2 regions of the Rothia sp. HMSC068E02 genome follow, and region 1 is predicted to be linked to the other one. Evidence: predicted binding sites of a transcription regulator. Region 1 holds the regulator's gene; the other holds the start of a gene.
What was found. Region 1 encodes HspR, which represses chaperone genes until heat shock. Its sites were predicted from a motif close to AAGTTGAGTCNNNNNGACTCAACTT; they were not measured.

Region 1 (3,410 bases):
TGCAGCAGATGGCGGCAACCGGTGTTCCCGCAGTCTCCAAGCTGGACGCAGCAACCTTCGGTAAGCTCATCTCCGGCGCAGAGACCGCACTCGGCGCAACCCTGCTGACCCCCTTCGTCCCCTCCCGCCTGGCGGGTGCAGGCCTGACCGCATTCGCGGCAAACCTGATGACCATGTACTTCCGCAACCCGGACATGCACGACGCAACCTTCCGCCCCACCCAGGACGGCCAGCAGCTCGCAAACAACATCGTGATGCTCGGCGCGGGTCTGGCGCTGCTGGGCTCCAAGAAGTAAGCCCCACACGCTAACTCACTCAGACGACCTCACGAAAGTGCGGCGGGAACCAAGACTGTTCCCGCCGCACTTTTGTGTGCCTGCTGAAGTTCTATGCGCACCGAATTTCTATGCGCGCCGATTTTCTATGCCTCGCAGACCGCGCACGCTCCCTACCCCGCGCCCGATTAGCTCAGCGTCACGCCAGCCCCGCACGCCGCGAAACCGCACGGTGTAGCGGCGCTACGCTATTCTTTTAGGTATGTCTACTGAGAACACGCAGCCTAGCCAGGCACCCGAATCCACCGAAGAAAAGGCCAAGAAGCCGGTTCCTGAGGAATTCTTCCGCCAGCCCTACTCCTTCGTCCGCCGCGGCGACCGCCTCACCGCGCGCCGCCAGAAGGCGTGGGACACCTACTCCCCCACCCACGTGCTGGACATTCCGCGCCTGCGCACCGACACCTCCGTATCCCCCGAGGCGACCTTCGACCCGGTCAAGATTTACGGCCGCGAGGCGTACCAGGTCGTCGAGATCGGTTCCGGTCTGGGCGAGGCGATCGTGCACCGCGCAGCTGAGGTGCCCGAGGCGAACTTCCTCGCCGTTGAGGTGTACACCCCCGGCATCGCGGACCTGCTGCTGAAGATGGGCAACGCCGGCGTGGAGAACGTGCGTGTGGCTCAGGCGAACGCACCCGAACTGCTCGACAACATGCTTGAGGAGAACTCCGTGGATGAGCTGTGGGTGTTCTTCCCGGACCCCTGGCACAAGTCCCGCCACCACAAGCGCCGCCTGGTGTCCCCGGCGTTCGCTGATAAGGTTGCGCGCGTGCTTAAGCCCGGCGGCATTTGGCGTCTGGCGACTGACTGGGAGGAGTACGCCCTGGTCATGCGTGAGGTTCTGGAGGCGCACCCCGACTTTGAGAACGTGAACCCGGGCGCCGGTGCGACCGAGGAGGATCCGCTGGGTGGTTGGGCTCCGCGTTGGGAGGGCCGTACTCTCACCAGCTTTGAGCGTAAGGCTCAGGAGGCGGGCCGCCGCGCGCATGATCTGACCTACCGCCGCAAGTAAGCGGGTCAGCGTTAGCGAGAGTTACCGCCAGGTGATTTCCCGCCACCGCGCAAAGTGCATACGTTAAAGCAGGTGAGGCTCCCCGATCATTCGGGGAGCCTCACCTCCTTGTGTGTGGGTCTGAGTGCATGCGGGCGGGGGTCTACCCTACCTCGCTCGCGCGGCGCTAAGACGCACAAGTCTATATGGGCGGCTGACCAGCTCAAATGAACTAGAAGCGAGCTAGAACAGCCGAACCATTTATCCCAGTGTAGCGGGTTTAGCCGGTTTAGCGCTGCGGCTTCGTATCATCCGCCGTAGCCGACTGGTGACGCTGACGGTACAACACCACAGCCGAAGAACGCTGACGAGGCGCCGGGCGGGTACCGCGGGCAATATGCACCACGTCGCCGCTGGTACCGGCAGCGAACACGCGCTCCGCCAAGCCCAGCTTCACCTTCGCATCCTCGACCTGACGCTGCAGCGCCGCAATCTGCTCCTGCTGCTCCTCCACGAGGGACTCCAGCTCAATAATGCGGCGAATACCCTCCAGGGAGACGCCCTCCTGCGAGAGCTGCTGAATCTGCTGCAGACGGTTCACGTCACGCTGCGAATAGCGGCGCGCCTTACCGGGCGCACGCGAAGGCTGGACCAGGCCGATGCGGTCGTACTGGCGCAGGGTCTGCGGGTGCATGCCCGCCAGCTCAGCTGCCACAGAAATCACGAAAACCGGCAGGTCCACGCTGTGCAACGGCTTGCCGCTACGGGACTTAGATGATGATTCTCGAGATGCCATGGTTTACTTCGCCTTCTTCAACAGATCCTTACGCGGGTTCTCCTGCGGTGCCAGTTTTACGAACTTATCGAATGCTTCCTGCGCCTCTGCGCTCAGCTCGGTGGGCAGAACAATTTCGGGGATGACCAGCAGGTCGCCGTCGCCGCCCTTAGCCTTGAAGCCGCGGCCCTTAGCGCGCAGTCGGCGGCCGACCTGGCCGGGTGCCAGGCGCAGCTTCACGGTGGATGCGTCGGGCAGGGGCACCTCAATCACTGCGCCGTCGACGGCCTCGGCGAGGGTGACGGGCGCACGCATAATCAGGTTGTTGCCCTCGCGCGAGTACACGGAGTCATCGGAAACGCGCACGGTGACCTTCAGGTCGCCGCCGTGCAGGCCCTTGCCGCGCAGGCGGACCTTCTGGCCGTCCTTAATGCCTGCGGGGATGCGTGCCTCGGTGTGGGAGCCGTCCGGCAGGAACACGGTCACGGTCGCACCGGTGTATGCCTGAGCGAGGCTGATGCGGGTGCTGGTGCTGCTCTCTTCGGGGGCTGCGTGCTGTGCACCGCCGAAGCCGCCGCCACCCATGCCGCCGAAGTCGGCGCTGGTGAAACCTGCGGAGCGTCGGGAACCGCCAGCGCTACCACCGAAGAGGCCGCCGAGCAGGTCGTCAATGTTGATGCCTGCGCCGCCGCTGCTGAAGCCGCCGAATGCGTCCGCGCCGGGGTAGCCGGTGTAGCTACCACCGCCGAAACCGCCACCGCCGAAGCCGCCCATGCCAGATGCGCCGTAGCGGCGAATCTGGTCGTACTCTTCGCGCTGCTTCTTGTCGGAGAGCACGTCGTATGCTTCCGAGATTTCCTTGAACTTCTTCTCTGCTGCGGCGTCACCGGGGTTCAGGTCCGGGTGGTACTTGCGGGAGAGCTTGCGGTACGCCTTCTTGATGTCGCTTTCGCTTGCGTCTTCGCTGACACCCAGTGCCTTATAAAAGTCGTCGGTTAGCCAGTTTTCACTTGCCATGTTGTGTTTCTCCTTCTGCGGTGATGCGCCGCCCTCCTCGGTTACGGGACGGCTTGCAGGGGCACCGCGTACTTGTCTTAATACTCTATATAAAAGTTTAGTCTACTTGACTCAATTTTGAAAGGGCTGGGCCAAAAAAAATAGCACCCCTACAAGCCTTTTATCCGCCGCCACAGCTCGCCGGAACCCGCGCCAACACCGGGCAGAACAGCCCGGGCAAATAGCTCCGGCAGAACAGCTTAGGCAAACAACAGGGCGGGCACTCCCCCACCAGGGAGAGCACCCGCCCGTCGTT
Region 2 (3,410 bases), on a different contig from region 1:
CCGCCTCCAGAGTCAGCTCCTCATGCTTGAGGCGCGCGGTGCCCAGCTCCGCCGGAACCTCCAGCTCGCCCGGCACAACAATGACACGCATACCCGCCGCGGTCGCACTGCGCACGCCCGACGGGGAGTCCTCAAGAGCCACGCACTGAGTCGGATCAACACCAAGACGCTCCGCCGCCAAAAGATAGGGCTGCGGGTCCGGCTTGGGGTTGGTGGTCTCATCGTTGCCAATAACCACCGAGAACGTGCCCTCGGGTGCCGCGTTTGCGGTGCGGCGAGCCACGGAGGTGGTTGCGTTTGTGACGATGGCGGCCGGAATCTGTGCATCGTGAACCTCCGAGAGGAAACGCTCAATGCCAGGAAGGAACTCGACCGGCTGCTGCGCCAGGGCCTCGCGCACCTTCGCCACCAGTCGATCGTTAATCTCCTCGTCCGGCAGGTTCACGCCGCGCTCGCGCAGACGATCCAGGGTGAACTGCATCGACAGGCCCAGGCAATCGAGGGTGTCCTGCTCGGTCCAGGTGCCGCCAAATTCTGCGGTGAGAGCAACCTTTGCGGCAGCCCATACGGGTTCAGTATCGACGAGGGTTCCGTCGTGGTCGAAGAGAATGGCGGCGGGGAAGGTGTTCGTAGTCGTCATGTCATTAAGCCTACCGGTTTATTTCTGGGGCGAGTGTAGGGCAACGTCCCCAATCGTCACCAAAAAATCTGTGCCCGCATTCTGAGGGTTCTTGGCGATAGTGAGCAGTGCATCGGCAACGTCTTCACGGGCAATCGTGGGGATGCCCGGAGTTCGCTCGACGCTCGCCATGTCAAATACCTTCACCCCGCCCTTACCGGGCTTATCGGTCAGCCTGCCCGGATGAGCACGCGAAATATATGGCTGATATTCGGCAACCAGGGCGTCCGCCTTAACCTTGTCGGTGAAAATGCCGCGCATGATGACCTTGCACACCAGGCGCATGGGGAGGGACGCGGTCCGTACCGTATTGCCGACACCGTAGGCACTCATCAGAACGCAATGCTTTACGCCTGCGCCCGTGACCGCCTCCATGATGAGGGGCAGACGCTCCTGCATGAACGTGGAGGAGAGAAACTCTCGCACCGTGGCTTTCTGCCCCAGGACGCTCACCATGACGTCCTGCCCGGAGGATGCTGCGGCGAGCTGTTCGGCATCGTTCAGGGTCCCCGGAATGATAGTGAGATTTTGGTGCGCCCCCAAAAGCGCTTGTGCCCTATCGGGGTTGCGCACGTAGGCGGTGACGGTGTGCCCCTCCTCTAGGGCTTTGCGGGTGAAGAGGTAGCCGGTGCGGCCGGTTGCACCTAGAACCAGTATTTTCATGTGGGTCCCCATTCGTGACTGTGATTGTTGTGGGAGCCCGCAAGCGCCCAGTCCGGTCAGTATAGCAATGTGGTTTCGACTGGGGGCTTTTGGTTGAGGCTCTTTCAAGCGGGGTTTTGGCTAGGGCTCAGAGCAGTGCGGGGTGAAAAACGAAAAAAGTGGAGAAAATTTTTTGAAAACCCCTTGCGAAACATAGTTGAGTGGAGTAGACTCAAGTTATGTAATGCGAGGGGACGTAGGATAGGCCCCTGAATGCACGATACGAAAGGACATCATGGATATTAAGTTCACGACCAAGAGTCAAGAAGTCATCTCGGCGGCAAATACTAATGCTCAAACCGCCGGCAACCCCACTATTGAAACCGCACACATCCTCAAGGCCCTCATGGACCAGCGCGAAGGCGTCGCCGTAGCAGTCCTCAAGGCTGCAGGCCTGGATGTGGACGCTATCTCCGAGGCGGCATCCGCTGAAATCAAGAAGCTGCCGAAGGCATCCGGTGCCTCCGTGCAGAACGCCTCCCTCAGCCGTGCCGCGCTCTCCGCTCTGCAGGCGGCACAGACCCGCGCCCAGGGATTCGGAGATACCTACGTTTCTACCGAAATGATTCTGCTGGGCATTGCCAGCGGAACCGATAGCACCGCTGAAGCAATGCACAAGCTCGGCGCTACCGCAGAGCTCATCGCACAGACCATCCCCAACGTCCGAGGAGACCGCACCGTGGACACCCCCGACCCCGAGGGCACCTTCCAGGCTCTCGAAAAGTACGGCACCGACCTGACCGCCATTGCCCGCGCAGGCAAGCTTGACCCGGTCATCGGCCGCGACTCTGAGATTCGCCGCGTCGTGCAGGTGCTCTCCCGCCGAACCAAGAACAACCCCGTTCTGATTGGTGAGCCCGGCGTCGGTAAGACCGCCGTCGTGGAAGGCCTGGCACAGCGCATGGTTTCCGGCGACGTGCCCGAATCCCTGCGCGGCAAGACCCTCATCAGCCTGGACCTGGGCTCCATGGTTGCAGGCGCAAAGTACCGCGGTGAATTCGAGGAGCGCCTGAAGGCAGTCCTCGAAGAAATCAAGAAGTCCGAGGGCCAGATTGTGACCTTCATCGACGAGATTCACACCGTTGTCGGTGCTGGCGCATCCGAAGGCTCCATGGACGCAGGCAACATGCTCAAGCCCATGCTCGCCCGAGGCGAGTTGCGCCTGATCGGTGCCACCACCCTCGACGAGTACCGCGAGAACATCGAGAAGGACCCCGCCCTGGAGCGCCGCTTCCAGCAGGTGTACGTGGGCGAGCCCAGCGTAGATGACACCATCGGTATTCTGCGCGGTCTGAAGGAACGCTACGAGGCACACCACAAGGTGCAGATTGCTGACTCCGCGCTGGTTGCCGCAGCAACCCTGTCTAACCGCTACATTCCCTCCCGTCAGCTGCCGGACAAGGCAATTGACCTGATTGATGAGGCAGCATCCCGCCTGCGCATGGAAATTGACTCCGCACCGGAGGAAATCGACCAGCTGCGCCGCGCCGTGGACCGCCTCACCATGGAGGAACTGGCACTTGCCGGCGAAACCGACCCCGCATCCGTGGAGCGTCTGGAAGCGTTGCGCAAGGACATGGCTGACAAGAAGGAACAGCTCGACTCCCTCAACGCCCGTTGGGAAGCCGAGAAGGCGAACCTGAACCGCGTGGGTGACCTCAAGACTGAGATTGACGAGCTGCGCTCCCGCGCAGAGGTTGCACAGCGCGAGGGTAACCTCGCCGAGGCATCTCGCCTGCTCTACGGTGAAATTCCCGCGAAGCAGGCTGAGCTGGAAGAAGCACAGCGCGCCGAGGACACCGCCAAGAGCGAGTCCATGGTCTCCGAAGAGGTTACCGCGGACGATATTGCCGAGGTGATCTCCTCCTGGACCGGCATTCCCGCAGGTCGCATGATGCAGGGCGAGTCCGAGAAGCTGCTCGAAATGGAGAAGCGCATCGGTGCCCGCCTTATCGGCCAGGAAGCCGCAGTGGTCGCTGTCTCTGACGCTGTGCGCCGCGCCCGCGCCGGTATTTCCGACCCGAACCGC

Region 2: the regulator HspR is predicted to act here: its motif matches at 1,536-1,560, upstream of clpB (ATP-dependent chaperone ClpB).

Annotation. Positions count from the first base shown of each region.
Region 1 covers NZ_KV812894.1:53,555-56,964, reverse strand. Annotated here, with positions in the region: gene HMPREF2919_RS07610 (hypothetical protein) at 1-296, shown strand, start outside; gene trmB (tRNA (guanosine(46)-N7)-methyltransferase TrmB) at 538-1,344, shown strand; gene HMPREF2919_RS07600 (heat shock protein transcriptional repressor HspR) at 1,613-2,119, opposite strand; gene HMPREF2919_RS07595 (DnaJ domain-containing protein) at 2,123-3,115, opposite strand.
Region 2 covers NZ_KV812875.1:12,128-15,537, reverse strand. Annotated here, with positions in the region: gene HMPREF2919_RS01075 (HAD family hydrolase) at 1-640, opposite strand, end outside; gene HMPREF2919_RS01070 (NAD(P)-dependent oxidoreductase) at 659-1,342, opposite strand; gene clpB (ATP-dependent chaperone ClpB) at 1,617-3,410, shown strand, end outside.